2 regions of the Roseomonas sp. USHLN139 genome follow, and region 2 is predicted to be linked to the other one. Evidence: riboswitches for the same ligand, from Rfam matches in the RefSeq annotation. Region 2 holds a riboswitch; the other holds the start of a gene.
What was found. Region 2 has a riboswitch for S-adenosylmethionine ahead of metZ (O-succinylhomoserine sulfhydrylase). Riboswitches for the same ligand answer to the same signal wherever they lie in the genome.
Positions count from the first base shown of each region.

Region 1 (14,917 bases), on a different contig from region 2:
GCAGGGCGTCCGGGGCAGCGAGGGGGATGATGGCGGGCAGCAGCTTGGCATCGCCGCCGCCGATCAGGCCCATCCGCCAGAGCAGCAGCGCCGGCAGGGCGACCAGCGCCGCCAGCGCCAGGGCCTGGCCGGCCTGGCCCTCGCCCAGCCGCAGCGCCAGGCCGATGCCCAGCAGCCCCAGGCTGGCGCTGTCGGGGATGGTGCGGAGCGCCAGATCGTGCAGCGCCACCAGCAGCAGCAGCAGCAGGGCCATGCAGACCAGCGGCGTGTTCATCGCCCGCATTTCCTTGTCACGCCGTCCCCGTCATGCCGGCCCGCCTGGCGCCGGCGGCGGCCGCACCCTCAGGACCCGCCGATGGCGGTCGCCACATCGTTGAACTTGGCGGCGATGTTGGTGCCGAGCAGGCGCACGCTGACGATGATGGCCACCGCGATCAGTGCGGCGATCAGCCCGTATTCCAGCGCGGTGACGCCCTGGCGGTCCTGGCGCAGCCGCCGCAGCCCGCGGCCGAGGCGCCGCACCGCCGGGCGAAGCCAGGAGGGGGAGGGAAAACGCATGGGTCTCGGCTCCTCGCGAAGGGGACGAAGCGCGGCCAAGGCGCCAGCGCGCCGACAGCCTGGACCAGAAGGGTGGATTTTTTACGAAGCCCGCCGCTCAGGGCCGCACCAGCCGCGGCAGGCGGGGCGGCGCCTGCAGCCAGACGACCACCGCCGCCGCCTGTCCCGGCCGCTGCACGGCCAGCGGCCGGGCCGTCGCCGCCAGGGCCGGCGGGGTGGCGGGCGGCAGCGTGCCCAGCCAGGCGGCGACACGGGCGCGATAGGCGGCGCCGCGCTGCGGATCGCCGGAATGGTAGCGCGCCACGGCCTGCATCCAGTCGCCGGTCTCGGCCTGCAGCCGGCGCAGGAAGCGCGCGGCATAGGCGGCGTTCAGCGCCGGGGAGAAGCCGTCCTCGGGGGTGGGAAAGGCCTGCGGATGGTGCTGCAGGTTCACCTGCAGGCAGCCGATGTCGATGCTGCGATGGCCGGCGGCCTGCAACTGCCGCAGCCGGGCCAGGGCCTCCTCGCGGCTCTCCAACAGAAAACCGGCGCCGCCGGCATTCAGCGCCCAGGGCCAGGGCTCGACGCCCATGGCGGTGCGGCGGCCGCTTTCCACCCGGCCGATGGCGCGCAGCAGGCCGGGGGGCAGGGCCTCCGCCCGCTCCGCCGCCTCGATGGCGGGGCCGCAGTCTTCCGCGGCCGCCGCGCTGGCCATGAGCAGGAAAACGGCAAGGAGGCGGGCGTGCATGCCCGCCTGCTTGCCGCAGGGTGGGTTAAGATCCCGCCTGCTGCCGCCTCAGATCGGCGAGCCCGGCGGCACCGGCAGCGTCGCCGGGTCGCGGAAGCGGGCCGGATCGACCATGAAGATGGCGAGGGCAGCGAGCGCCGCCTCGCGCTCGGCGGCGCCCAGGGCATCGGCCGGGGGCGGCGCCGTCTCCAGCCAGGCGGCCAGGCGGCGCAGCGTGGCGCGGACCACGGCGCGGACGCTGAAGGACGCCTCGGGCGAGGCGCCCAGCGCCATCAGGTGGCGCAGCGCGACCTGGGCGATGCGCAGCTGCACGGCGCGGGCCAGGCCGGTTTCCGCCGGCGCCTTCCAGACCTTCTCCAGCGTGGTGTCGAAGATTTCTTCCAGGGACGGCAGGGAGGCGTCGCGGTGGTGGTGCTCGATCAGCCGTGCCGCGCGCTGCGGATGGAAGACGAAGAAGAAGCCGTGGGTGGCGGCGGCCTCGGCGGCGCCCAGCGGGTCGAAGGCGGCGCCGGCCTGGCCGGGCAGCAGGTCGCGGGTGGCCAGGAATTCCGGCGGGCGCGGCGGGATGGCGCGCAGGATCGCCTCCGGCAGGGTCAGCGCGGCGGGCGACAGCGCGGCCAGCACGACGTCCAGCGCGCGGCGCTGGTCGGCGGCCGGGACCAGGGCGGTCGGCACCTGGCCGTCGCCGCGCAGGGCATAGCGCCAGTCGAGCCCGCCGATCAGCTTCACCGCCGCCTCCAGCTGGTAGCGGTGCAGCAGGAAGAGGCCGGTCAGCCGGTCGCCGAGCTCGGCCATCGGCCGGCCGGGCTTGATGACGCGCTCGCCGAAGCGGGACAGGGCGGCGGCGCGCACCGTCATCAGCCGGGTCAGCTCCTCGGCGGCATCCGATCCGGTGTCCCAGTGGTGGCCCTTGGGATGCATGCCGTTCTCGGGCAGCGCGTCCTGCTGGGCGAGGGTGTAGAGCCCCTCCTCGTGGAACGCCTTCTCGAGGATCGCGTCCAGGCCACGCTTCTCTTCCTCGGGCGTCGTGCCGGGCGGGAATTCGGAATAGCCCCAGGTGATGGAAATCTCGTCCCAGCGGCCGACGTCTGTCCCGTAGGCGGCGTCGAGCCTGACCTCGCCCGCCTCGTCCAGCGTCAGCAGCGGCGCCGGATAGTCGCAGACCGACATGTCCTGGCCGTGGTTGCTGGCGATGTGGTTGTGATCGAGCCCCAGCGTGTGCGAGACCTCATGCGCCGAGAGCTGCCGCAGCCGGGCCAGCATGAACTCCTCGACCGCCTTGCACGGCTTCGCGTCGTCATAGGGGGCGAGCAGCGCCTCGGCCAGGCCGCGCAGATGGCGGTCGCGCAGCGCGGTCAGCGTCACCTCGCCCTTGATGATCTCGCCGGTGCGCGGGTCCCAGATCATGGTGCCGTAGGAGAAGCCGCGGCTGCCGCGCGGCACCCAGGTGATGGTGTTGAAGCGGATGTCGAGCGGATCGGCATCCTCGGGCAGCAGCTCGACGCGGAAGGCGTCGATGAAGCCGGCGGCCTCGAAGGCGCGGTTCCACCAGCGGGCGCCATCCAGCAGGGCGCTGCGGATCGGCTCCGGCGCGCCGCGATCGACGTAATAGACCAGCGGCTTGACCGGGCGGCTGCGCGCGGCGGTCGGGTCGGCCTTCTGCAGCCGGTGGCGGATGGCGTAGTGGACGTCGAAGGGTTCTTCCAGCGAGCGGCCGAAATCGTGGAAGACGACGCTGTTGAAGAAGGAGCCGCGCGGATCGAATTCGCGCGGGCGGTAGCCGGGCTCGGGCAGGGCGATGAAGCAGTGGCGCAGCCGGATGCTGATGGCGCGCGGATCGGGGGCCAGCGCCGCCAGCCCCTCGCGCTGGCCATTGCCGTTCCAGAAGGGCAGTGTCTCGGCATCGGGGTTGGCGAAGGTCAGGATCGCCTCGGCCTGGCTGTTGCGCGGGAAGGCGCGGTGGCCTTCCTCCGCCAGCGCCGAACGGCGGGCATCCAGCGTGTAGCGGCCGCGCGTCGCGGCGCGCGACAGGGTGCCGGCGATGTCGCGGGCGTCGTGCAGCAGGAAGGCGGTCGCATCGACCAGCAGGGTGCCGCCGGCCTCTTCCAGGATGTCGAAGCCCCAGAGGATCGAGTCGGGAAAGGCCTGGCGCAGCGCGAGTTCCTGGGCCGGCTCGCCGCTGGAATTGCGCCAGGCATAGTTGACGGCGATCAGGAACAGGCGCGGGCCGCGCCGCTCGAAGCGCACCACCTGCGGCCGGCTCATGCCGCCGCGCTCCAGCCGCAGGTCGCCGATGCCCTGCGCCAGGCGGGTGATGTACAGAAATTCCTCGCCGAGGCGCGGCAGCTCCAGCAGCACGCGGCCGCCGGCCGCGTCCCAGTGCAGGGTGACGAAGCCCTCCATCCGGGCGAGGCCCGTGGTGGCGGCAAAGGCGGGGGCGGGGGCGGCGGTGGCCGGCAGGGCGGTCCGGGTCATCTCGGGCGGTGTCATGGCGGCGCGGACTGTTCTGCCGCGCGCGCGCCGCGTCAACCCGGGCGCCGCAGTCCCGTCTCGCGGCAGGCGGCGGCGGTCGCCGCCCCGAGCCGCTGCGCGGCCCGCTTCAGCGCGGCCGGCGGATGGCCGGAGAAGCCCAGGACGAAGCCATCCGGCTCGGCCGGCGCCATCCGGGTGTCGGAGAGCAGCCAGCCCTCCACCCCGGCGGCGGCGCGGATCGCGGCCGCGCTGCCCGGTGGCAGGCCGGCGGGCAGGGGGGTCAGCAGATGCAGCCCCTGGCCGGGCACCGCCGGGCGCAGCCAGCCCGCCGAGGCCTGCGCCAGGGTCGCCGCCAGCAGGTCGCGCGCGGCGCGGTAGCGCGGCCGCATCCGCCGCAGATGCGCGGCGTAGAAGCCGCCGGCGATGACGCCGGCCAGCGCCCCGGCGGTCAGGCTGGGCGGGAAGCGGTCGGTCAGCAGGCGGGCGGCGACGACGCGCTCCAGCAGCGCCGGCGGCAGCACGGCGAAGCCGATGCGCAGGCCGGCGAAGAGCGTCTTGGAGAAGGTCCCCAGATAGATCACGCGGCCGCCGCCATCGATCCCGGCCAGCGCCGGCAGGGGCGGGCCGGCATAGCGGAACTCGCTGTCGTAGTCGTCCTCCAGCACATAGGCGCCGGCCGACTGCGCCCAGTCCAGCAGCGCCAGCCGCCGCGCCATGGCCATGGCGGCCCCGGTCGGGAACTGGTGCGAGGGGGTGACATAGGCGAGCCGCGCCCCGGGTTCGCAGGCGATGCCGGCGGCGACGTCGATGCCGGCGGCATCCACCGGCACCGGCACCAGCCGGGCGCCGGCGGCCGAGAGGATGCGGCGCGCGGTGGGATAGCCGGGATCCTCGATCCAGGCGGCGTCGCCCGGCGCCAGCAGCGCTTCGGCGCAGAGCCGCAGCCCCTGCTGGGTGCCGCTGGTCAGCAGGATGCGCGCCGGATCGCAGACCACGCCGCGGCTGGCCGCCAGATGCACCGCGATCGCCTGGCGCAGCGCCAGGCTGCCGCGCGGATCGCCATAGCCGAAATGCTCGGCGGACGGGTTCTTCAGCTGCTGCCGCAGCAGCCGGGAGAAATGCCCGAGCAGCGCGGCATCGGGCAGGGTGCGGCCGAGCGCGAAGGGGATCTGGCCGGGCAGGGAAAGTGCCGGCGGCGGCGCTGTCTCGGCCGGGCCGCGCGGCAGCCGGGCCGCGACATAGGTGCCGGCGCCGCGGCGGCCCTCGGCCAGGCCCTCTTCCAGCAGCTGCTCATAGGCGGTGACCACGGCGTTGCGCCGCAGGCCGAGCTGGGTCGCCAGCGCCCGGCTCGACGGCAGCCGCAACCCGGCCGCCAGCCGCCCGCCCAGGATGGCGGCGCGCAGCGCGGCCAGCAGGCGCTGCGCCTGGCTGCCGGGGCCGTCCAGCTTCAGCGGCAGGTCGAGCAGCCCGGGAGAAGTGGTCGGCAAGATGCGCTCCGGATTGGTCCTCGCACCGACCACTTTTCCGGCGCCAGATGGCCGCGTCAATGGCCCGCCGCCCCGGGCCAGGCCGCCAGGAGATCCCCGCACCATGTCCGAGAGCTATCCCGTCGACGCCGTGAACCGCGTCAAGCGCCGCCACGATCGCGGCTTCTACGACCATGACACCGTGCATGCGCTGCTGGACACGGCGGCGCTGTGCCACGTCGCCTATGCCATCGACGGCCAGCCCTATTGCACGCCGACGCTGTTCTGGCGGGAGGGGACGCGGCTCTACTGGCATGGCAGCAGCGCCAGCCGGATGCTGCGCAACCTGTCAGCGGGCGAGCCCGCCTGCCTGACGGTGACGCATCTGGACAGCCTGGTGCTGGCCCGCTGCGGCTTCAACCATTCGGCCGACTACCGCTCGGTGATGGCGTTTGGCCTGGCCAGGCTGGTGACCGATCCGGCGGAGAAGGAACGCGCCCTGGTGATGATGGTCGACCGCTTCTTCCCCGGCCGCACCGCCGGGCTGCGGCCGAGCACGGCGCAGGAGATCAAGGCCACCGCGGTGATCTCGATGCAGATCGACCGGGCATCGGCAAAGATCCGCGCCAAGGGCGTCGCCGATGACGACGAGGATTACGAACTGCCGATCTATGCCGAGCGGCTGCCGGTGCGCACCATACTCGGGCCCGCGGAGCCCTGTCCGCGGCTGATGCAGGCGGTGGCGCGCGGCGCCGACCTCGCCCCCTATGCGCCCGGCCGCAGCCTGGACGAGGCGCTGACCGAGGCCTATGCCCTGGCCTATCCGCGCGGCTGACCTTCGGCCAGCAGACCCTCGGCCATGCGGCGGAAGGCGTCCACCGCGCGGGCGAGGGTGGCGGGCGGGTCGTCGCTGGCGGCGATCCACAGCGCGGCGTTCAGCGCGGCGCCGTTGATCAGCCGCGCCGCCGCCTCCGGGTCGACCGGCGCCAGGGTGCCATCGGCGACCAGCGCCTCGACCATCGCAATGCTGGTGCGCAGGCAGGCATTCTGGTTCGGCCAGCGCGACGGATCGCCCAGCACCGCCGGCCCGTCCAGCAGCATGATCCGCTGGATCTCGGGGTCCAGCGCCAGCTCGATATAGCCGATGCCCTCGGCCAGGAAGCCGAGCCAGGGGGTCGCCGCCGCGGCGCGCAGGCGGGCGGTATGGGCCAGCATCTCGGCGTCGATCTCGGCGATCACCGCCTGCAGCAGCCCCTTCTTGTCGCCGAAATGATGGTAGAGCGCGCCACGGGTCAGGCCGACCTCGGCGGTCAGCTCATCCATGGCGGCGGCCGCATAGCCTTTCTCGGCGAAGGCGCGGCGGGCCGCCCGGATCAGCGCGGCCCGGGTTTCTTCCATCTTCTCGGCTCGGCGGCCCGTGGCCATGCGCGCGGCTCCTGTTCACATACGTCGCGTATGTGAGTTGACATACATCGTGTATGCGACCACTTTCCTCACATACGCGGCGTATCTGAAATAGGCGCTGCGTCCCCGGAAAGGAACCCCCGCCATGCGTGACGCCATCTTCCCCGCCGGCCGCCAGGATCTCTACGAGATCAACAGCTATTCCGCCGCCATCCGCTCCGGCGATTTTCTGTTCATCTCGGGGCAGGTGGGCAGCCGGGAGGACGGGTCGCCCGAGCCCGACTTCGCCAGGCAGGTGGAGCTGGCCTTCGCCAATCTGGAGGCCGTGCTGAAGGCCGCTGGCGCCGGCTTCGACGACATGGTCGACGTGACCAGCTTCCACACCGACCCGAAGACCCAGTTCGAGACGGTGAACCGGATCCGCACCAAGGTCTTTGCCCGGAAGCCTTATCCGAACTGGACGGCGGTGGGCGTCACCTGGCTGGCCGGCTTCGACTTCGAGATCAAGGTGATCGCCCGGCTCCGCTGACTGTCCGTTCACGAAATCGCAATCTTGCGGAAAGCCAGGGAATAGCCGCGCCCCTCGCCGCGTAGGTGGGGGGTGCAGCGCCACCCTCGCCGCCGGACCGTCAAGACGGCCCGGCCCCCCGCTCCCGAACCGGCCGACCCTTCCAGTCGGGCGGCAGCGGGGCGGCGGCGTGTGCGCCGCCCCCTGCTGGAGCACCGTTAAGAAACATGGAATGGATCGCCGACCCGACCGCCTGGTTGGGCCTGGGGACGTTGATCGTGCTGGAGCTCGTGCTCGGCATCGACAACCTGATCTTCATCGCCATCCTGGCCGACAAGCTGCCGCCCGAGCAGCGCAACAGGGCGCGCCTGATCGGCCTATCGCTGGCGCTGCTGATGCGGCTGGCCCTGCTGGCCGGCATCGCCTGGATCGTCGGCCTGACCGCGCCGCTGTTCACCGTCGCGGGCATGGACATCACCGGCCGCGGGCTGATCCTGGTCGGCGGCGGCCTGTTCCTGCTGTTCAAGGCCACCACCGAGCTGCATGAGCGGCTGGAAGGCGCCGCGGCCGCCACCGACCGTCCCCGCGTCTGGGCCAGCTTCTGGCAGGTGGTGGCGCAGATCGTCGTGCTCGACGCCGTCTTCTCGCTGGATTCCGTGATCACCGCGGTCGGCATGGTCCAGCACCTGTCGATCATGTACATCGCCGTCGTCACCGCCATGGTGGTGATGCTGGCGGCGTCGCGGCCGATGATGCGCTTCGTCTCGGCGCATCCGACGGTGGTGATCCTCTGCCTGGGCTTCCTGCTGATGATCGGCTTCAACCTGATCGCGGAAGGCCTCGGCCTGCCGATCCCGAAGGGCTATCTCTACGCCGCCATCGGCTTCTCGGTGCTGATCGAGGCTTGCAACCAGCTGGCCCGCCGCAACCAGGCGAAGCGGCAGAATCTGGGCGACCGCCGCCAGCGCACCGCGACCGCGGTGTTGCGGCTGCTGGGCGGCCGCGAGGATTATTCTGCCGGTGCCGAGCCTGGCCCGGCGGCCGAGCCGGCCGTGGCGGAGCCGGCGCCCATCTTCGGCCCGGCCGAGCGCGCCATGGTGCAGGGGGTCATGGCGCTGGGCCAGCGCAGCCTGCGCTCGATCATGACGCCGCGCGCCGAGATCGACTGGCTGGAGATCGACCTGCCCCCCGGGGAGCAGCGCCGCCGGATTCTCGAAAGCGGCCATTCGCGCTTCATCCTGGCGCGCGGCGGCATCGAGGCGGTGGTCGGCGTCGCCCTGGCGCGTGATCTTCTCCGTGACCTGCTCGACCACCAGCGGATCGACGTGGAGAAAAGCGTCCGCCCGGCGCTGCTGGTGCCCGACCGCATGGGCGTGCTGGTGCTGATGGAGAAGCTGCGCGCCGCGCCGGTGCAGCTCGCCGTCGTGGTCGACGAGTTCGGCGGGCTGGAGGGCATCGTGACGCCCACCGACATCCTGGAGGCCATCGCCGGCGGCTTCCAGGAGGGCGGCGCGTTGTCGCCGCTGCTGGTGGCCGAGGGCGAGGATGCCTGGCTGGCCGACGGCCAGATCGACCTGCACAGCCTGGACCAGCAGATCGGCACGCAGCTGGCCGGCCAGGCCGGGCGCTACACCACGCTGGCCGGCTTCGTCATGGGGCGGCTGGGCCGGCTGCCGGTGGCCGGCGACCGCTTCCAGGACGGCCGCCTGGTCTTCACGGTCGAGGAACTGGTCGGCCGCCGCCCGGGCCGCACCCGCCTGCAGCGCGTCGCCGAGGAGGCGGTGGGCGCCGGCTGAGCAGAAAACGCCGGGGCCGTGTCACAGCGGCCCCGGCTGTTCCGTCATGGGTCCGAAGCCTGCATGGTGCAGGCCCGGAGCAGAGACCATGACCCCGCGCATCGCCACCCCCTACAAGCACATCCCCGAAGGCCTCAAGGCCATGATCGCGCTCGAAGCCAGCTTCAGGAGCTCGACCCTCGAGCATTCGCTGCAGGAGCTGGTGAAGCTGCGCGCCTCGCAGATCAATGGCTGCGCCTTCTGCCTGCACATGCATGCCAGCGACGCCCGCGCGCATGGCGAGACCGAGCTGCGGATCTACATGCTGAACGCCTGGCGGGAATCGCCGCTCTACACCCCGCGCGAGCGCGCCGCCCTGGCCTGGACCGAGGCGCTGACCCATGTCGCCGGGACCGGCGCCCCGGATGCCGATTATGCGGCCGTGGAAGAGGAATTCAGCGAGACCGAGCGGGTGCAGCTGACCCTGCTGATCGGCGCCATCAACCTGTGGAACCGCCTGGCGATCGGCCTGCGCTACCAGCATCCGCTCGAGCTGGCGCATGCCGCCGCCTGACGCGGCCATGGAAGCCTTCGCGCGGCAGCGGCCACGGCTGCTGCGCCTGGCCTATCGCATGCTGGGGTCTTCCGCCGAGGCGGAAGACATCCTGCAGGAGGCCTGGATCCGCTGGCAGGGTGCCGACCGCGCGGCGGTGCAGAGCCCGCCCGCCTTCCTGACCCGGGTGGTGACGCGGCTCTGCCTGGACCAGCTCGGCTCCGCCCGCGCCCGGCGGGAGAGCTATGTCGGCAGCTGGCTGCCCGAACCGCTCTACGAGCCGGAGCCGGACGAGATGCGCGCCGACGAGATTACTCTGACCTTGATGCTGGCCCTCGAACGCCTCTCGCCGCTGGAGCGCGCCGCCTTCCTGCTGCACGACGTCTTCGAGGTGCCGCTGCCCGATGTGGCGGCCGCGCTGGGGCGCGACCCGGCGGCGGCGCGGCAGCTGGCGGCGCGCGCCCGGGCGCATGTGAAACAGGCCCGCCCGCGCTACAGCGTCGCGCCGGCCGAGGGCGAGCGCATCGCCGCCGCCTTCTTCCGCGCCTCCAGCACCGGCGATGTCGCGACGCTGCGCGGGCTGCTAGCCGAGGGCGTGGTGCTGCAGGCCGATGGCGGCGGCAAGGTGGCCGCCTTCCTGAACCCGATCCTGGGCCTGGAGAAGGCGCTGCGGCTGTTCGCCGGCCTGGCGCGCAAGCCGCGGCATGAGCCCGCCGAATTCCTCCGCGCCTGCCGCATCGACGGGCTGCCCGGCTATGTCAGCCGCGAGCGCGGCGGGGTGCTGCAGACCACGGCCCTGGCCATCGAGGAGGGCCGCATCACCGCCATCTACATCACCCGCAACCCGGAGAAGCTGCGCCAGGTGGCGGCCGCCCTGGCCGCGACGCCACCTGACGGCCCCTTGAGCTAGCCGCGCTTTACCCCGATCGCCGCCGGGTCGAAGGGCGTGGTCTGGTAGATCTGGTTGATCCAGTTGCCGAAGAGCAGATGCGCGTGGCTGCGCCAGCGGTTCTCCGGCTTCGCCGCCGGGTCGTCCTTCGGGAAGTAGTGGCGCGGCTTGGCGACCGGCGTGCCGGCGGCCAGGTCGCGGAAATACTCTTCCGCCAGCGAGCTGGAATCATATTCGATGTGGTTGAACATGTGCAGCGCGCCGTGCTTCGGGTCGTCCAGCAGGCAGAGGCCGGTCTCCTCCGATTCCATCAGCACGCTCATGCCGCTGTCGGCCGGGATGTCGGCGCGGCGCACCTCGGTCCAGCGCGAGACGGGGATGGAGAAATCGTCGGAGAAGCCGCGCAGATAGGGCGAGGCCGGGGCCAGGTTGCGGTGCCGGTAGACGCCAAAGGCCTTCTCCGCCAGCGGATGCTTCGGCATGCCGTGGAAATGATGCGCCGCCGCCTGCGCCCCCCAGCAGATGGTGAAGAGTCCGTGCACATGGCGCTGCGTCCAGTCGAGGATGCGGCGCAGCTCGTCCCAATAGGTCACCGCTTCGAAGGGCAGGGTCTCCACCGGAGCGCCGGTGATGATGAACCCGTCGAAACGCTCGCGGCGGACGCTTTCCCAGTCGCTATAGAAAGAGAAAATATGCTCGCTCGGGGTGTTGCGGGCGACGTGGTGGGTCATCCGCACCAGGGTCAGCTCGACCTGCAGCGGCGTCGCGCCCAGCAGGCGGGCGATCTGCGTCTCGGTGCGCACCTTGTTCGGCATCAGGTTGAGCAGGCCGATCTTCAGCGGGCGGATATCCTGCCGCACCGCATCCGCCTCGCGCATCAGCATGACCCCTTCGGCGGCGAGCGTCGCGGCGGCGGGCAGGTCGTCGGGGATCTTGATCGGCATGGCGCGGGGCCTCGGCTGGTGGGGGAGCCGGACGGACGCGCTGTGGCAGGGACCCGAATGATTGCCGGTTCGGCCACATCCCCCCTGGCAAACCAGGGAGCGCCACCTTGCCCGGGCGGGCAGGTTGGCGTCGGGCGTCGGCCCAACTCTTGATGTCGCTTCCCTTCTAGGCAGCCGGGCGCGGCTTGGCAATGCCGTGCCCGCCGCCCGGCCGGCCGGGCAGCGTTGCCCCGCCTCGATCCCGGCAGTATTGAGAATGCGTCTCATCTTCATGAAGCGCGCACCCTGGTCTGCCCGGGCGCGCGCACCACATGCCAGCGGAGCAGGGCGCCGGGCGCGCCCATCCAGGACGGAGGATCGCATGCAGAAGCTGCCCATCGGGACGAATGCCACCGGAAGCCGCACTGAGAGCGATTCCATGGGCCAGATCGAGGTGCCCGCCGCGCATTACTGGGGCGCCCAGACCCAGCGCAGCCTGCTGCATTTCTCGATCGGCACCGCGGCCGACCGCATGCCCGCCGGCATCCCGCAGGCCTTCGGCTATGTGAAGAAGGCCGCCGCCCTGGTGAATGCCCGCGCCGGCCGGCTGGACCAGGCCAAGGCCGAGGCGATCGCCGCCGCCGCCGAGGAGGTGATCAGCGGCGCCCTTGACGACGAGTTCCCGCTCTTCGTCTGGCAGACCGGCTCCGGCACCCAGACCAACATGAACGCCAACGAGGTGATCGCCAACCGCGCTTCGCAGCTGATGGGCGGCAGGATCGGCACCGGCCGGCTGGTGCACCCCAACGACGACGTCAACATGGCGCAGTCGTCGAACGACACCTTTCCCACCGCAATGCATGTCGCCGCGGTGCTGGAACTGCGGCATCGCGCCATCCCGAGCCTGGAGGCGCTGGCCGGCGCCATCGAGGATAAGGCGCGGCTCTGGGCGGACGTGGTGAAGATCGGGCGGACCCATCTGCAGGACGCGGTGCCGCTGACCGTCGGCCAGGAATGGTCGGGCTGGGCGCGGCAGATGCGCGACGCGCTGGCCAATCTGGAGCGCAGCATCGACGGGCTGCTGGAGCTTGCCGCCGGCGGCACCGCCGTCGGCACCGGGCTGAACGCGCCGGCCGGCTTCGCCGAGGCGATCGCCGCCGAGATCGCCCGGCTGACCGGCCAGCCCTTCCGCACCGCGCCGAACAAGTTCGCGGCGCTGGGCGGGCTGGATGCGATGGTGGCGGGGATGGCCGGGCTGCGCGGCGTCGCCGTGGCGCTGCTGAAGATCGCCAACGACATCCGCTGGCTGGCCTCCGGGCCCCGCTGCGGCCTGGGCGAGCTGACCCTGCCGGAGAACGAGCCAGGCTCCTCGATCATGCCGGGCAAGGTCAATCCGACGCAGTGCGAGGCCATGGTCATGGTCTGCACCCAGGTCCTGGGCGAGGATGCGGCGGTGGCCTTCGCCGGCAGCCAGGGCCAGCTGAACCTGAATGTCATGCGCCCGGTGATCATCATGAACTTCCTGCGCTCGGCGCGGATCCTGGGCGATGCGGCCGGCACCTTCCGCCGCTACACCATCGAGGGGACCGAGCTGAACCGCACCCGCATCGCCGAGCTGCTGGACCGTTCGCTGATGCTGGTGACCGCGCTGGCGCCGGTGATCGGCTACGACAAGGCGGCGAAGATCGCGCACAAGGCGCATGTCGAGGGCTCGACCCTGCGCGAGGCGGCGCTGGCCAGCGGCTGGATCGACGGCCCGGCCTTCGACGCGGCGGTGCGGCCGGAGCAGATGGTGGGCGAGATGCCGGCCATCTGATCGGAGACCGGGCGGGCCTTCGCAGGCCCGCCCGGCTGTCAGTCAGTCGGCTTCAGGCGGGATGACGTTGGTCGACAGGCCATCCAGCAGAACGTCGCGCATGGTCTCGGCACCCTTCACCCGGATGTCGAGCAGCGATTCCGGCGCGTGGAAGGCGCTGTGCGGCGTGATGATCAGCCGGCCGCGCAGCCATTCCTCCCGCGCCCGATAGGCCTGCAGCAGCGGCGGCTCGGGCAGGGGGACCGGCTCGACCGGCAGCACGTCGAGGCCGGCGCCGGCGAGGTGCCCGCTGCGCAGATTGGCCTCGACCGCGTCGAGGTCCAGCACCGGACCGCGGGCGGTGTTGATCAGCACGGCATCCTTCGGCAGCTGCGCCAGTTCGGCGGCGCCGATCAGGCCGCGCGTCTCCTTCGTCAGCAGGCAGTGCAGCGACAGCACGTCCGACTGGGGAAGCAGCTCCGCCAGGCTGCGGCAGCGGTTGATGCCAAGCGCCCGATCCACCCCGTTGGGCAGCTTCGGATCATAGAAGAAGACCTTGAAGCCCAGCGCCTTGGCGCGCAGCGCGACCGCGGTGCCGATGCGCCCCAGCCCGACGATGCCGAAATTCTGCACGTTGAGCCGGCGGATCACCGGCGCGTCCAGGTAGTTCCAGGCCGCCGGCGGGTCGCTGCGCTGCACGTCATGGTGCAGCAGCAGCCCGCGGCGCAGCGCCAGGGTCATGGCGATGGCGTGGTCGGCGATCTCCGAGGTGCCGTAGTCGGGCACGTTGCAGACCTTGATGCCGCGCGCCGCGCAGGCGGCGCGGTCGACGCGGTCATAGCCGACGCCGAGGCGCACCACGACCTTCAGCTTGGGAAAGCGCTTCAGGTCGTCCGCGGTCAGCCAGTTGCGAAAGACGAAGAGGCCTTCCGCCTGCTCGGCCAGCGCCGGCGGCAGCGCGTCATAGCTGCCGAGCCCACCGCCCCGATGCAGAGAAACGCGCCCGCCGAAGATCGGCGTCTCGAAGGTGTCGTCAGGATAGAGCGCTTCCGGCTCCAGGACGGTGATCGGCGCCATGGTCAGCCCAGCTTGCCGGCGCGCGGGTCGTGCTTCGCCACGCGGGACAGCAGGTACTCGACCTCGGCCTTCGCCTTGGCGGTGAGCGCCGCGCCCGGCTTGCGCTGCGCGTCGGAGGCGATGATGCCGCGGCGGGCCATGACATACTTGCGCACGGCGAGACCCGTCGGGCCCTGCTGCTGCTCGTAGCGGAGCAGGGGGAGGTGGCCGTCGAACAGGTCATGCGCCTCGTCGCGCTTGCCCTCGGCCTGCAGGCGGACGATGTCGCAGAGCATGTCCGGGAAGGCATAGCCGGTCATCGCGCCATCGGCGCCGCGCTCGACCTCGAAGTCGAGGAACAACCCGCCATTGCCGCAGAGGATCGAGATCGGCTTCATCGAGCCATCCGCCTGGAAGCCGCGCAGCGTCGAGATCTTCTCGAGGCCGGGCCAGTCCTCGTGCTTCAGCATCACACACGCAGAATTATCCTGGACGATGCGGCGGATGACGCCGGGCGTCATGACGACGGAGAAGGTCTGCGGGAAGTCCTGGATGACGAAGGGGATCTCCTCGCCGATCGCCTCGCTGGCCTGGCGGTAATAGGTGACGATCTGGTCGTCAGTGCGCAGCGTGTTGGGCGGCGCGATCATCACGCCGGCGGCACCCTTGTCCATCGCCGCGCGGGCGAGGGTCCGCATGGCGGCGAAGCCCGGGGCGGAGACGCCGACGATGACGGGGATGCCCTTGGCGCGGGCGATGAAGCGGGTGGCGAGTTCCAGCGCCTCGGCGCC
Region 1 covers NZ_JBBCWY010000005.1:161,689-176,605, forward strand. Annotated here, with positions in the region: gene WFI16_RS15620 (prepilin peptidase) at 1-274, opposite strand, end outside; gene WFI16_RS15625 (Flp family type IVb pilin) at 343-558, opposite strand; gene WFI16_RS15630 (lytic transglycosylase domain-containing protein) at 656-1,285, opposite strand; gene WFI16_RS15635 (zinc-dependent metalloprotease) at 1,334-3,760, opposite strand; gene pdxR (MocR-like pyridoxine biosynthesis transcription factor PdxR) at 3,811-5,244, opposite strand; gene WFI16_RS15645 (pyridoxamine 5'-phosphate oxidase family protein) at 5,348-6,058, shown strand; gene WFI16_RS15650 (TetR/AcrR family transcriptional regulator) at 6,043-6,648, opposite strand; gene WFI16_RS15655 (RidA family protein) at 6,773-7,156, shown strand; gene WFI16_RS15660 (TerC family protein) at 7,363-8,931, shown strand; gene WFI16_RS15665 (carboxymuconolactone decarboxylase family protein) at 9,020-9,484, shown strand; gene WFI16_RS15670 (sigma-70 family RNA polymerase sigma factor) at 9,471-10,373, shown strand; gene WFI16_RS15675 (homoserine O-succinyltransferase) at 10,370-11,296, opposite strand; SAM-I-IV-variant riboswitch at 11,344-11,457, opposite strand; gene fumC (class II fumarate hydratase) at 11,658-13,091, shown strand; gene WFI16_RS15685 (C-terminal binding protein) at 13,134-14,147, opposite strand; gene WFI16_RS15690 (dihydrodipicolinate synthase family protein) at 14,150-14,917, opposite strand, start outside.
Region 1: linked by a shared signal. The riboswitch ahead of WFI16_RS15675 (homoserine O-succinyltransferase) and the one ahead of metZ (O-succinylhomoserine sulfhydrylase) in region 2 are both predicted to bind S-adenosylmethionine.

Region 2 (14,917 bases):
GCGTCACGTGCGCGCCCTCGCCCACCAGGAATTCCCAGACCGGGCTGTGCAGGTAGCGGCCCTCGCCGGCGACCGGATCCTGCTCAGGGCTCCAGGCGCGCTCGATCAGCACCAGCCTGGCGCCGGCGGCCAGCCGCACCAGATGGCGCGGATGGGCCGCGACCGGCCGGCCGCCGGTGGTGACCGAGAGGATTTCCACCACCCCGCCATCGACGCCGGGGCCGAGATCGATCAGCGCCCCGTCCTCGAACAGCGCGGTGTTCAGCGCGACCAGGGGAAGATCATCGAGGCGGGCGATGCTGCCGAGCAGCCCCTCGGCCTGCGGCAGGTGCCGGGCCAGGCTGCGCGCCGGCGAGCCCTCGTCCGACAGATCCTCGCGGAAGCGGCCGTCGACGAAGACCAGCCGCTTCGGCGCGGCGCTGCGCGGCAGCAGCAGGGCGCCGTCGACGGGCGTCAGCGGCTCGCCGAAGCCGGCCTGGGTCAGCGGCGCGAGGTCGGTGTACTTCCAGGCCTCGACCTTGCGGGTCGGGAAGCCCTGGGCCCGGAAGACCTCGGCGGCCTGGGCGCGGAGCGCCGCCAGCCAGGGCAGGCCCTGGCCGGGCAGCCGCTCGCGCAGCCCCTCGAAACGGTGCAGGAAGCCCTGGGCGCCTGCTTCGGTCAGCGCATTCATGCCGCCTGCACCGAGCCGTAGCCCGAGGCCTCCAGCTGATGCGCCAGCTCCGGCCCGCCGGTCTGCACGATGCGGCCGCCCATCAGGACGTGGACCTTGTCGGGCACGATATAGTCGAGCAGCCGCTGGTAGTGGGTGATCACCAGCGAGGAGAAGGCCGGGCCGCGCATGGCGTTGACGCCGTCGGCCACGATCTTCAGCGCATCGATGTCGAGGCCACTATCGGTCTCGTCCAGGATGGCCAGGCTCGGGTTGAGGAGCGCCATCTGCAGCACCTCGTTGCGCTTCTTCTCGCCGCCGGAGAAGCCGACATTGACGCCGCGCTTGAGCATGTCCTCCGGCATCGACAGCGCCTTCATGCGGAGGCGCGCCGCCTTGAGGAACTGCATGGCGTCGAGCTCCGACTCGCCCTTGGAGCGGCGGATGGCGTTCAGCGCGGTGCGCAGGAAATTGGCGTTGCCGACGCCCGGCAGCTCGACCGGATACTGGAAGGCCAGGAACAGGCCGGTGGCGGCGCGCTCCTCCGGCTCCATCGCCAGCAGGTCCTGGCCGTGGAAGGTCACGCTGCCGCCGGTGATCTCATAGCCCTCGCGGCCGGCGAGCACATAGGACAGCGTCGACTTGCCCGAGCCGTTCGGGCCCATGATGGCGTGGATCTCGCCGGCCGGCACCTCGAGGTCGATCCCCTTCAGGATCTCCTTGCCCTCGACCTCGGCCCGCAGCCCTTCAATCTTCAGCATCTCTTTTTCCAACCCGTCCTCGAGGGGGCGCTGGCAGGCGCCGCCATTCGTCTCGTCTGTGTCCGCGGCGCAGGGGGCGCCGAAATCCTGTGGCCTTAGCCGACCGAGCCTTCGAGGCTGATCTGCAGCAGCTTCTGGGCCTCGACGGCGAATTCCATCGGCAGCTCCTTCAGCACCTCGCGGCAGAAGCCGTTGACGATCAGCCCGACCGCATCCTCTTCCGACAGCCCGCGCTGGCGGCAGTAGAACAGCTGGTCCTCGGCGATGCGGCTGGTCGTCGCCTCATGCTCGACCTTGGCGGTCATGCAGCGGTTCTCGATGTAGGGCACGGTATGCGCCCCGCACTGGTCGCCAATGAGCAGAGAGTCGCACTGGGTGAAGTTGCGGGCGCCGGTCGCCTTCGGGCTGATCTTGACCAGGCCGCGATAGGTGTTCTGGCCCTGCCCGGCGCTGATCCCCTTGGAGATGATCGTCGAGCGCGTGCGCGGCCCGATATGGAACATCTTGGTTCCGGTATCGGCCTGCTGCCAGTTGTTGGTGATGGCCACGCTGTAGAATTCGCCGACCGAATCCTCGCCCAGCAGCAGGCAGGAGGGATACTTCCAGGTGATCGCCGAGCCGGTCTCGACCTGGGTCCAGCTGATCTTCGACCGCGCGCCGCGGCAGGCGCCGCGCTTGGTGACGAAGTTGTAGATGCCGCCCTTGCCGTTCTCGTCGCCCGGATACCAGTTCTGCACCGTGCTGTACTTGATCGAGGCATCGTCCAGCGCCACCAGCTCGACCACCGCGGCATGCAGCTGGTTCTCGTCGCGCATCGGCGCCGTGCAGCCCTCCAGGTAGGAGACGCTGGCGCGCTCATCGGCGATGATCAGCGTGCGCTCGAACTGGCCGGTGCTCTTCGCATTGATCCGGAAATACGTCGACAATTCCATCGGGCACTTAACGCCCTTGGGAATGTAGACGAAGCTGCCATCGGTGAAGACGGCCGAGTTCAGCGCGGCGAAGAAATTGTCGCCCTGCGGCACCACGGAGCCGAGATACTGCCGCACCAGCTCCGGATGCTCGCGCACCGCCTCGGAGATGGCACAGAAGATAATGCCTTCCTTGGCCAGCCGGTCCTTGTAGGAGGTGGCGACCGAGACGCTGTCGAACACCGCATCCACCGCGATCGGCATCCGCCCGCCCTCGGCCGGGGTATCGCCCGCGCCTTCGACGCCGGCCAGGATCGCCTGTTCCTTCAGCGGGATGCCGAGCTTCTCATAGGTGCGCAGCAGCTCGGGATCGACCTCGTCGAGCGACTTCGGCCCGGCCTTCTTCACCGGCGCGGCGTAGTAGAAGGCGTCCTGGTAGTCGATCGGCGGATACTTCACCGCCGGCCAGCGCGGCTCCTCCATGGTCTTCCACAGCGCGAAGGCCTTCAGCCGCCATTCGAGCAGCCAGGCCGGCTCTTCCTTCTTCGCGCTGATGAAGCGGACGATGTCCTCGTTCAGCCCTTTCGGGGCGAACTCCATGTCGATCTCGGTCTCGAAGCCATACTTGTAGGCTCCCTGGGTGACCGACTGGACGGCGTCGATGGTTTCGGTGACGGCAGGCATGGCAGGGGATCCTACTCGGCAGCAGGCTGAAGCGCCGGCTTGGCGCGGGTGGGGTTCGTCGTGGTGGCGTTCGTCGCCGGGCGCGGGGCGGCGTGCCCGGCGCAGCTGGCGCTGCGCGGCCCGGCCAGGTCGGCCAGGCTGATGGCGGAAAGGGCAGCGCGGATCGCCTGGTTCACCGGGTCCCAGCGGCCGCGCACGGGGCAGAGCGTCTCCGCCTCGCAGCCGCCGGTGGCGCCGTCGACGCAGGCGGTCAGCGCGATCGGGCCGTCGATGGCCACGATCACCTCGGAGAGCGGGATGCCGGCCAGCGGCCGCGCCAGGCGGTAGCCGCCACGGGCGCCGCGCAGGCCTTCGACCAGCCCGGCATGGCCCAGCGCCTTCAGCACCTTGGCCACCGTCGGCTCGGCGATGCCGCTGCTGGCGGCGAGCCCGGGCGCGGTCTGCACACCCCCCTCGGCCTCCAGCCGCGCCAGCACGACGACGGCGTAATCGGTCAGTTTCGACAGCCGCAACACGCGGACCTCTCTTCAATTCGGACCTGTGTTGTCCGCTTTCGCGGCAGATGCTCTCGCGCCCCCGGCTTGTCAAGAACGTGCCATCTTTCCGCGCGACGCGGCCGGTGCAACCCTGCGCCGCATGGCCCTCTCCACGCTCCGCCCCCCTGCCCGAGTCCATCCCCGCGATGCCGCCACCCTGATCCTGTGGCGCCGCCGGACCGACGGCACGGTCGAGATCCTGACCGGGCAGCGCCATGCCGGGCTGCGCTTCATGCCCAACCGGCTGGTCTTCCCCGGCGGCCGCGTCGATTTCGAGGACCGCGCCGCCCCGGCCGCGACCGAGCTGCGCCCCGAGACCCGCGCCTTCCTGGAGCGCCGGGCGCCGCCGCGCCTGGCCCGGGCGCTCGCCATCGCCGCGGCGCGGGAGCTGGAGGAGGAGACCGGGCTCACCCTCGGCGGGCGGCTGCCGCGGCTGGACGTGCTGGACTATCTCTGCCGCGCGGTGACGCCGGCCACCAACCCGATCCGCTTCAACGCCCGCTTCCTGATCGCCCCGGCCGAGGCGGCGGAAGGGAGCATCACCGGCTCCGGCGAGCTCGAGCAGCTGGAATACCGCGACCTGGAGATGCTGCGCTCGCTGCCGGTCGCGCCGATCACCGGCAAGGTGCTCGCCGAATTCCACGCCTGGCTGGAGATGTCGCCGGACCAACGCGAGCAGCGGGAGCTCATCTGGTTCGCCGGGCGCGACAACCGGCGCACCGAGAAAAAGCAAGAAAGCCCCAATTAAAAAGAAAGCCCGGGGGAATGAATTCCCCCGGACCCCCTTCTCTTTCTGTCAGTTAAAACAGAAAAACTCAGAGCGCGGCGAGGATCGCCTCGCCGCCCGACACCTCGAAAGCGCCCGGGGCCTCGACGGCCACATGCACGACCTTGCCGTCCTTCGCCACCAGGGCGAAACGCTGGCAACGGACGCCCAGGCCGCGCGCGGTCAGGTCCAGCTCCAGGCCCAGCGACCTGGTCAGCGCGGCCGAGCCATCGGCCAGCATCACCACCCGGTCCTCGACGCCCTGGTCCTTGGCCCAGGCCTGCATCACGAAGGGGTCGTTGACCGACATGCAGGCAACGGTGTCGACACCCTTGGCCTTCAGCGCGTCGATATTGGTCAGGTAGCTCGGCATGTGCTTGGCCGAGCAGGTCGGCGTGAAGGCGCCGGGAACGCCGAACAGCACGACGGTCTTGCCGCCGAACAGGGCCTCGGTCGCCAGCTCGCGCGGGCCCTCGGCGGTCGCCTGGGTCAGCTTCTGGGCGGGAATCGTCTCGCCGGCCTGGATGGTCATGGGGGCGTTCTCCGGTTGGGGCTCCCGCTTTCCGACGCGCTGCACGCCCTGTCAACCGCGGCGCTTGCGCGCCCCGCGCACCGCCGCCATCTTGCAGACATCATGGCACGCCGCGCACGCGAGGACGAATTTCCGGAAGCCTTCCGCCAGCCCCCGAAAGGCGAGTTGCGCGGCGGATTCCAGGCCGGCTACCTCGGCGGGCAGCTGCTCGTCGCCATGCCCGGGCTGCAGGACCCGCGCTTCGCCCGCTCGGTGATCTGCCTCTGCGCCCATTCCGCCGACGGCGCCATGGGCATCGTGCTGAACAAGCCGCTCGACAACCTCTCCTTCGAGGAGCTGCTGAAGCAGCTCGAGGTCGGCCCGGCCCCGCCGCAGCGGCAGATCCGCCTGATGGCCGGCGGCCCGGTCGAGGGCGGCCGCGGCTTCGTGCTGCACACCACCGACTGGTCCAGCGAGGGCAGCCTGCAGGTCACCGGCGAGCTGGCGCTGACCGCCAGCGTCGACATCCTGAAGGCGATCGCCGGCGGCGGCGGCCCGCGCCTCGGCCTGCTGGCGCTGGGCTATGCCGGCTGGGGCCCCGGCCAGCTGGAGGACGAGATCCACCGCAATTCCTGGCTGAACGTGCCGGCCGACGAGAGCCTGCTGTTCAACGAGCCGCCCGACGACAAATGGCGCCGGGCCCTGGCCAAGCTGCGCGTCGACCCGCTGCTGCTCTCCGGCGTCGCCGGCCACGCCTGAGCCCATGCCGGCCGATCCCGCCGCCACCAGCGCGAGCCTCGCCGCGGCGCATTCCCTGTCGCGCTGGACCAGCCTGGCCCTGCCGCATTTCAGGACCGGCCAGCCGGAAGCCCAGCCGGACACCACGCCGGCGCACGGCGCCGGTCCGCTGGCCGATGCCTGCCGCCTGCTGAGCTTCCCCGCCGGCGACCCGCCCGCCGACGCGGCCGAGGCGGCGCTGCGCGACCGCCTGCTGCAGGCCTATGACAAGCCGGCTTGGCTGGCCGATTTCGACCGCTTCACCACCGGCTTCCTGGCCGGCGAGCGGCAGCTCGACTTCTATTCGCCGCTCGACGACCGGCGGCTGCCGCTGCGCGCGGCGCTGACCAAGCACCGCATGCAGTTCCTCTTCCTGGGCGAGGACCGCGCCCGGGTGCTGGTGCTGCTCGGCCCCTTCCCCTACGGCCTCTATCACCCGGCCGAGGGCCTCTTCCTCAACCTGCACACGCATCGCGAGATCTGCCGCAACGTGGTGCATGCCTGCCTGGTCGAGATGCTGGGCCAGCCGGAGCGCTTCCACGCCTGGCTGCAGCAGGGCGCCGACCCGGCCCGCCGCGCCCTGGTGATCGGCGACATGCGGCCGCTGCACTACTACCTGCAGAGCCTCGGCGCGCTGGAGGCGCTGGAGGCCCCGGTCGCCGCCTTCGCCGCCGCCGGCCACCCGGTGCTGACCGTCGCCGACTGGTGCTTCATCGATCCGGCCAAGATCTTCCCGGCGCTGCGCACGGCGAAAGGCAAGCGGCTGGAATCCCGGCATCTGGTCGGCCATCAGCTGCGCCACGGCCTGTCGACCTTCCGCCTCTACCGCGACACCCGCCACAGTTCGCTCGACTGGGCCGACCGGCTGAAGCTGCTGGCGGCGCCCGGCACGGCGGAGGGCGATGCGGCCGAGCTGCGCGTGCTGGTCTCGCTCGACCTGGAGAAGGCGCTGTTCCTCAACCAGGAAGCGGTGCTGCGGGCGGGCCTCGCCCGGCTGCAGGCGATCGCCGCCGCCACCGGCCGCGTGCTGCACCTGCAATGGGATGGCTGGACCCGGGCCGGCGAGGCGCTCTGCGAGCGCGGCCAGCGCGTCGTCGCCGAGGCCGAGGCGCTCTCCGCCCGGCTGCTGGCCACCCTGCCGGAGGACACCCGCAGCACCCGCCTCTTCGGCCTGACGGTGGAAGAAAAGATCCCGCTGGCGCTGGGCGCCGACCTGGCGCTGCTGCGGCATGGCACCGCGGCTATGCTGCCCACCAGCATGCTGGGCATCCGCACCCTGGCCTATCACACGCCGACGATGATGCGGACCCCGGCCACCGCCCGGCGCGGCACGCATTTCGTGCTGCCGGACGAGGCGGTCAGCTTCGAGCACGACCCGAAGCTCCAGGATTTCGTACAGCCCTTCACGGTCGAGCCAGAGGCCTTCTGCGCGGCGATCGAGTCGGTGCTCGGCCGCTCGGCCACGCCGCCGCGCGCCGGCAAGGCGCATTGGCCAAGACGCAAGCCGGCCTGAGCCGCGAAGTCCGGTGAGCGACGCCTGAAGGGGGGAAGGTGGAGCGGGCGATGGGAATTGAACCCACGACATTCAGCTTGGGAAGCTGACGTTCTACCTCTGAACTACGCCCGCGTTGCCACCCTCCTTAGCCCACCCTTGTAAGGGTCGCAAGCGGGGCGTAAGGTCCGCTCGCCCCGGCGACGGGGTGCTCGCGATTTGTCCGGCCAGCTTGCGGCGAGCCTAAACAACCGCGCTAAACGGCCGTGGCGGAAGCGCGCGCCTGCCTGCTTTCCGCCCGACCGGGCCGGGTGGTTTCTGACCCGAGAGTCCCGCCGATGGCCAAGCCCGCAACCGACCGCCCGCTGCGCCCCGCCACCCAGCTTGTCCGCGGCGGCCAGATGCGCAGCAATTTCGACGAGACCTCGGAGGCGCTCTACCTCACCTCGGGCTTCGTCTATGACAGCGCCCAGCAGGCCGAGCAGACCTTCACCGGCGAGGTCAGCCACTTCCAGTATTCCCGCTTCGGCAACCCGACCGTGCAGATGCTCGAGGCGCGGCTGGCCGCCCTCGAAGGCGCCGAGGACTGCCGCGCGACGCCGACCGGCATGGCGGCCGTGCATGGCGCCCTGCTGTCGCACCTGAAGACCGGCGACCGGGTGGTTGCGGCCCGCGCCCTGTTCGGCTCCTGCCACTGGATCATCTCCACCCTGCTGCCGCGCTACGGCATCGAGACCGAATTCGTCGACGGCGCCGATCTGGAGGCCTGGAAGGCCGCCTTCCGCCGCCCCTGCCAGCTGGTGCTGCTGGAGACGCCCTCCAACCCGATGCTCGAGCTGGTCGACCTGAAGGCGGTCTGCGACCTGGCGCACGAGGCCGGCGCCATCGTCGTGGTCGACAATGTCTTCGCCACGCCGCTGCTGCAGAAGCCGATGAAGTCCGGCGCCGATGTCGTGGTCTATTCGGCCACCAAGCATTTTGACGGCCAGGGCCGGGTGCTGGGCGGCGCCGTGCTGGGCTCGAAGAAGTGGGTGGAGGAGGTGCTGCAGCCCTTCCTGCGCAACACCGGCGCCTCGATCTCGCCGTTCAACGCCTGGGTCATCCTGAAGGGGCTGGAGACGCTGCACCTGCGCGTCCAGGCGATGTGCCGCAGCGCCAATGCCATCGCCCAGATGCTGGAGGAGCGCGCCGAGGTCGCCCGCGTCTGCTACCCCTATCTGCCGAGCCATCCGCAATACGCGCTCGCCAAGCAGCAGATGTCGGCCGGCGGCACCCTGGTCAGCTTCGAGCTGAAGGGCGGCAAGGAGGCGGCCTTCCGCTTCATGGACGCGCTGCGGGTGATCGACATCTCGAACAACCTGGGTGACTCGAAGAGCATGATCACCCACCCCGCCACCACCACGCATATGCGCGTGCCGGCGGAGGAGCGCGCGCGCCTCGGCATCGGCGAGGGCGCGGTGCGGCTCTCGGTCGGGCTCGAGGATGTCGAGGATCTGGTCGACGACCTCGCCGCCGCCCTCGACGCGGTGGCCGGCAATCCGGCGCCGAAGAAGAAGCCGCTGGCCCGCATGGTGGCCGAGGAGACCGCCGCCCCCGCCAAGCCGGCGGCCAGGGCGAAGGCCGCGCCGGCGAAGGAAGCGCCGCTGAAGGCAGCGCCGCCGAAGCCTGTCGCGGCGAAGCCCGCGCCGAAGAAGCCGGCCGCCGCCGCGAAGGCCACTGCGAAGCCCAAGGCGAAGCCGTCCCGGCCGGCCGAGCCCGACCTCTTCGCCGCGCCCGCCGCCGGCAAGGCGCCGGGCAGCCGGAAGCGCTGAACCGCCGGCTGAGGCAGCCGGCCTCTCGACGGCCCGGCGGCGGCGGCGCAAACTCTCCGGCCCGCGCGGGCGGTCCGCCCGCCGGGGGACGGAGGAAAACAGCGCATGCCGCTCGAGACCTGGATCGCCTTTCTCGCCGCGGCCGCGGTGGTGCTCGCCATCCCCGGCCCGACCATCCTGCTGGTGATCGGCCAGTCGCTGGGCGGCGGCCGCCGCGCCGCGCTGCCGCTGGTGGCCGGCGTCGCCGCCGGCGACCTGACCGCCATGACCCTGTCGCTGGCCGGGCTCGGCGCGCTGCTGGCGACCTCGGCGGCGCTGTTCACCGTGCTGAAATGGGCCGGCGCCGCCTATCTCGTCTGGCTCGGCGTCAAGCTGTGGCGCGCCCCGGTCGAGGGCGCCAGCGTGCCGCTCGGTGCCCGCCAGGCCTGGCGCCAGGCCTTCCTGGTCACCGCGCTGAACCCGAAGTCGATCGCCTTCTTCGTCGCCTTCGTGCCGCAGTTCATCGACCCCGCCCTGCCCTTCCTGCCGCAGGCGGCGGTGCTGGTGGCCAGCTTCGTGACCCTCGCGGCGCTGAACGCGCTGCTCTATGCCCTGGCCGCCGGCCGGCTCTCGGGCGCCGTGCAGCGGCCCTCGGTGCGCCGCATCCTGAACCGCACCGGCGGCGGCATGCTGGTCGGCGCCGGCCTCGCCACCGCGGCCATGCGCCGGGCGGGCTGACGCCGATGAGCCATCCGCCCGTCTTCACCGCCACCACGCGCGACATCCGCGTCTCGGTGCGCGCCTTCTTCCTCGAGGACCAGTCCAACCCGGAGCAGTCGCATTTCGTCTGGGCCTACCGGGTGACCATCGAGAATCTCGGCAGCCTGACGGTGCAGCTGCTGAAGCGCAGCTGGCAGATCACCGACGCGCATGGCCGGATGCAGCAGGTGCACGGCCCCGGCGTGGTCGGCGAGCAGCCGGTGCTGGAGCCGGGCGAGAGCTTCGAATACACCTCCGGCACGCCGCTCTCGACGCCCTCCGGCTTCATGCGCGGCGCCTATCACATGGTGGAGCGCGACAGCGGCGAGCCCTTCGACATCGCCATCCCCGCCTTCAGCCTGGACAGCCCGCACCAGGCCGGCGCGGTGCATTAGCACCGGCTTCTGCAAATCTGCCGATACAGGGCTGCAGCTTTGCCCATTGATGAAACCGGGGGATGCGCCATGTCATGCGGCGCGTGCCCGCCCCGGAACCAATCGGAACACTGCCCGTGAACCTGCCCTTGCCGACCGCCGCCAAGCTGGCCAAGCCTGACCTCACCGCCGAGCGCCCGTCGCGCGCCGAGGCGGAAGCGGCGGTGCGCACCCTGCTGCTCTGGGCCGGCGACGATCCGGAACGCGAGGGGCTGCTCGACACCCCGGCCCGCGTCGCCCGCGCCTACGAGGAATTCTTCTCCGGCTACAAGGAGGATCCCGTCGCCCTGCTCGCCCGCTCCTTCGAGGAGACGGACGGCTATGACGAGATGGTCGTGCTGCGCGACATCCGGCTGGAGAGCCATTGCGAGCACCACATGGTGCCAATCATCGGCCGCGTGCATGTTGCCTACCTGCCGCAGGAGCGCGTCGTCGGCATCAGCAAGCTGGCCCGCGTGGTCGAGGCCTATGCCCGCCGCCTGCAGATCCAGGAGAAGCTGACGGCGCAGATCGCCAATTGCATCCAGGAGACGCTGCAGCCGCGCGGCGTCGCCGTGGTGATCGAGGCGGCGCACCAGTGCATGACCACCCGCGGCGTGCACAAGCCGGGCGTCACCATGATGACCAGCCGGATGCTGGGCGAATTCCGCGAGGATGCCGGGCTGCGCCGCGAATTCCTGGCGCTGGTGAAGAACGGGGCACCGGCCCCGGAGGCCTGAGGCGAGGGGCGCTGCCCCTCGACCCCGCCGGGGTGACGGTGTCACCCCGGACCCCGCCCTGCAGGGGCGCCCGTTAGCGCGGCGGGCGCAGCCCGGCCGCCAGCGTCGCCCAGCGCTGCCGCGGCGCCGGAGTCTCCAGCGACTGGCAGAACAGCGTCGTCCGCCCCGGCGGCGTCTCCAGCACATAGAGCGACATCGGCATCGCACCCTCGGTGGTGGCGCTGCCGCCCACCGCCTCGCCCAGCGCGAACCGCCGGGCCGGGGCGCCATTGCCCTGCGGCAGGCGACGCCCGAGCTCTGTCCGCCAAGCCTCGGTATCGACCGTCGCGCGCAGCGCCTCGGCCGAGGGGCGGGCGCCGCGGCGCGCGGCATAGACCACCCGGCAGGCCGCGCGACCCTCGAAGGCGATGTTGATCTGCACGTCGCCGGACATCGGCTCCACCACCTCGCCGGTGAAGCCCGGCGGCAGCGCCACGGCCAGGCCGGTGCCGGCATGGCGCACCAGGCGCTCTGGCGCCGGCGGGGCGGGGACGGGCCGGGGATCGGCGGCGGCGGCCGCGCTGACCCCGCCCAGGGCGCCCAGAAAACCGAGAACAATCCTGCTGCGCATGCCGGCTCCTCCGTCGGCGCTGGCTAGCATGCGGCCGCTCCTTCCCCGGCATCGCAAACCCGCGATGCCGGAGGGAGAGGCGCCGGTCAGGTGCCGGGGCGGACCAGGCTCTCCTGCTGCACCGGGCCGGGCAGCGGGGCGGCGGGGGCGCCGCTCATGATCCAGTCGCGCAGGTTGCGGCGCAGCTGGAACTCGAACTCGACATTCAGGTCGTCCAGCGCCTGGCGCACGATGGTGTCGGCGGCGCGCGCCCGGCTGGCCGGCCCCTCGTCGATCACCGTGGCGTTGCGGCGCACCTCGGCCTCGGCGAAGCCGACGCGGCGGCCGTCATTGCCCAGCACCTCGACGCGGATGCGGATGGCGACGGTCAGCCGCTCGGTGGCCTGGCTGAACAGCCCGCCGGCGCTGGCCCGCTCGCGGATCAGCGTTGCGCTGTCGACCAGGAAGCGGGCGCGGCCGCTGGTGCCGACCGGGACCAGGCGCTCGCGCCCCATCCGCGCCGCCAGCTCCGCCGGCAGCAGCGGCGCCGGCGGGTCAGCGCGCATCGGCCCCGGCTCGACCACCTCGATGTCCAGCACGTTGAGCTGCAGCGGCGTCAGGTGGCGATAGCCCGGCGGCGGCTGCAGCGCCGGCTGGGCATCGCCACCGGCGCAGGCGGCCAGCAGCGGCAGCAGCGCCATCCCGGCCAGCAGCCCGCGCCGCCGCGTCAGCGCCGGGGGAGCCCCGGCTTCGCCATCGCCGATCAGCTTGGTCATACCCGAAACTCCCCCGTCGCGGGTGGTGCGGCCTCGCCCACCCCTGGCTGCAGATTGTCCCTGCTGCTCCTATCGGCCGGGACGTTCCCTGTCACGCCCGGCCGGCAGGCCCTCAGCCTTCCGCCGCGGGCTGCATGTCCTCGCGCTGGAAGCGGAAGCCGACATTGCAGAACTCGCAGGTCATGGTGATGACCCCCTGCTCGGCCATGTGGTCGAGGTCGTCGGTGCCGAAGCCGGCCAGCACCGAGGCCAGCTTGGCGCGCGAGCAGCGGCAGCCATAGGAGAGCGGCCGCGGCCGGTCGAGCATCAGCCCCTCGGCATGGAACAGCCGGTAGAGCAGCCGGTCGGGGGCCAGGGCATCGTCCAGCATCTCCGCCTCGGTCACCGTCGAGGCCAGGGCCAGCGCCGTCTCCCAGGCATCCTGCTGCGCCGCCGCGTCGAGGTCGAGGCCGATGCCGCCGGCACCCGCCACCCGCTCCAGGATCAGCGCGGCGGCGCGCCAGCCGGCCGGCGTCTTCGCCGCATGCAGCCAGACCCGGGCGTCGAGCTGCTCGGAGGTCTCGAAATAGGCGCCGGTCATCGCCGCCAGGCTGTCGCCCTCGATGGCGACGATGCCCTGGTAGCGGTCCATCCCCGGCCCCTGGTCGCAGGTGAAGGCCAGGTAGCCCTGGCCCAGCATGGCCTTGGCGTCGAGCGGCGCCTCGCCCTCCGGCAGCGCCTCGGCGCGGGCATAGCCGCGCAGCGCGCCGGCCTCGGTGCAATCGGCCAGCAGCATGCCGACCGGCCCATCGCCCTTGGCCTGCAGGCTGAAGCTGCCCTGGAACTTCAGCGCGGCGGCGAGGCCGGCGGTCAGCGCCAGCCCCTGGCCGAGCAGCGCCGCGACGGCCGGGGCATAGTCGTGGCGCGACAGCAGCGCATCGGCCAGCGGGCCGAGCCGCACCAGCCGCCCACGCACCGGCTTGTTGTCCAGGTGGAAGGGCTGCACGCCGCGCGGCACCGTCAGCGACGGCACCGGCGGGCGGTCATGGTTGAGGAAATCGGGGGTGGCGGAGGGGGAGGTCGGGTCGTTCACGCGGCAGGGGCCTGGTTCAGTGCAGCGGCATAGATAGTGCAGCAGGGCGCTGCCTTCGATGCCTGCCGCGCCACCCTGCCCTGCATGCACCGCACCGTCACCCGGGGCGCCGTCAGGCGGGGCGCCCTCACCCCAGGGCCGCTCACGCGGTGCGGGTCTCCATCAGCTGCGAGACGATGCGCTGCTGCACCGGCCGCAGGTGGTTGCCGAGCCGCAGCGCCGCGTTGCGCAGCAGCCGCGCGCCCGGGCCTTCCTGGGTGAAGATCAGCGCCGTCGCATTGGTGGCGAGGTAGAGCGGCCGGGTCGCCTGGCGGTGCTCAGCGGCATAGCGGCGCAGCAGATGCGCGGCGCCGATATCGCCACCGGCGCGGTGCGCCGCCAGCACCAGCCCGGCCAGCGCCGCCTGGCCGCGCAGGCCGAAATTGAAGCCATGCGCGGTGACCGGATGCATCCCCACCGCGGCGTCGCCGACCAGCGCGGCCCGCGGCGCGCAGAACCGCTCGGCATAGACCGCAACCAGCGGATAGACATGGCGGCTGCTGATCAGCTGCATCGCCCCCAGGCGCTGGCGGTAGCGCCGCGCCACCTCCTGCCCGAAGGCCGCCTCGTCCATCGCCTCGAGCACCGCCATCTCGTCCGGCGGCAGGGTGATGACGGCGGAGGATTCCCGGCCGTTCAGCGGCAGCATGGCGATGGTCTGGCCATAGTCGAACCATTCGGTGGCGATGCCGTCATGCGGCGCCTCGTGGCGCAGCCGGCAGACCATCATCCGCTTGCCGAAGTCGCGGCGCTCGGCGGCGATGCCGAGCGCCTCCCGCGCGCGCGAGAAGCGGCTGTCGGCCGCCACCAGCAGCCGCGCCGTGATCGTCTCGCCGTTCTCCAGGACGATGTTGGCGCCTTCCAGCTCGGTGGAGAGCGAGGCCACCCGGCGGCCGGCCAGCAGGGTGACGCCCGGCCGGTCCACCGCCGTGCGGTAGAGCGCGCGGCGCAGGCTGTGGTTGGAGACGAGCTTGCCGAGCTCGCTCTCGGCACGCCCGCTGGTGTCGAAGCGCAGCGCATAGCCGGAGCCGCCATTCAGCACCCGCGCCTCGCGCAGCGGCGAGATGCTCTCGGCCGGCAGCAGGTCCCAGGCGCCGAGCGCCTTCAGGATGGCCAGCGAATGATAGGTCAGCGCGATCTCACGCCCGTCGAAGCCGGCCTCGGCGAGCGCCGCCTCGGGCTGCTGCTCGATGACGGCGACGGCAAGGCCGCTGCCGCCCAGCGAGGTCGCCAGGGCCAGCCCCGCCGGCCCGCCGCCCACGATCGCCACATCGACCCGCATCGATCCTGACCCTCTTCCTGTCCGGCCACCGGAGCAGATTGCCTGCGAAAGGAGCCAGGCAATCTGCTCCAGCGCTTTGTCTGATCGCGTGATTCAGGCTTATCGGCGATTCCGCCTCAAGCCATCACGCTCTAGATGGTGTCTCTAGCGGCGGTCGCCGAGGGGGGCCAGGGCCGCAAAAAACGCCGGCGCGGCAGGCTCAGGCGGCGCGCAGCCGGCGGACCACACCGGACAGCTCCTGCTGCAGCGCCTCGCCCTGCTGGCCGACCGCGCCGGTCGCGCCGCGCAGCCCCTCCAGCGCGGCGGCGGCGGCGGCGACATGCTCGCTCAGCGCCACCGTGCTCTGCGCCGCGCCCTCGGTGCCGGCGGC
Region 2 covers NZ_JBBCWY010000008.1:86,318-101,234, forward strand. Annotated here, with positions in the region: gene sufD (Fe-S cluster assembly protein SufD) at 1-670, opposite strand, end outside; gene sufC (Fe-S cluster assembly ATPase SufC) at 667-1,410, opposite strand; gene sufB (Fe-S cluster assembly protein SufB) at 1,506-3,005, opposite strand; gene WFI16_RS20215 (SUF system Fe-S cluster assembly regulator) at 3,017-3,520, opposite strand; gene WFI16_RS20220 (NUDIX domain-containing protein) at 3,642-4,289, shown strand; gene WFI16_RS20225 (peroxiredoxin) at 4,357-4,839, opposite strand; gene WFI16_RS20230 (YqgE/AlgH family protein) at 4,942-5,577, shown strand; gene WFI16_RS20235 (hypothetical protein) at 5,582-7,108, shown strand; tRNA gene WFI16_RS20240 (tRNA-Gly) at 7,148-7,222, opposite strand; SAM riboswitch at 7,289-7,367, shown strand; partial or broken gene metZ (O-succinylhomoserine sulfhydrylase) at 7,426-8,616, shown strand; gene WFI16_RS20250 (LysE family translocator) at 9,004-9,615, shown strand; gene apaG (Co2+/Mg2+ efflux protein ApaG) at 9,621-10,031, shown strand; gene folE (GTP cyclohydrolase I FolE) at 10,106-10,789, shown strand; gene WFI16_RS20265 (hypothetical protein) at 10,863-11,399, opposite strand; gene WFI16_RS20270 (hypothetical protein) at 11,486-12,154, opposite strand; gene hslO (Hsp33 family molecular chaperone HslO) at 12,267-13,226, opposite strand; gene ubiM (5-demethoxyubiquinol-8 5-hydroxylase UbiM) at 13,369-14,547, opposite strand; gene WFI16_RS20285 (methyl-accepting chemotaxis protein) at 14,747-14,917, opposite strand, start outside.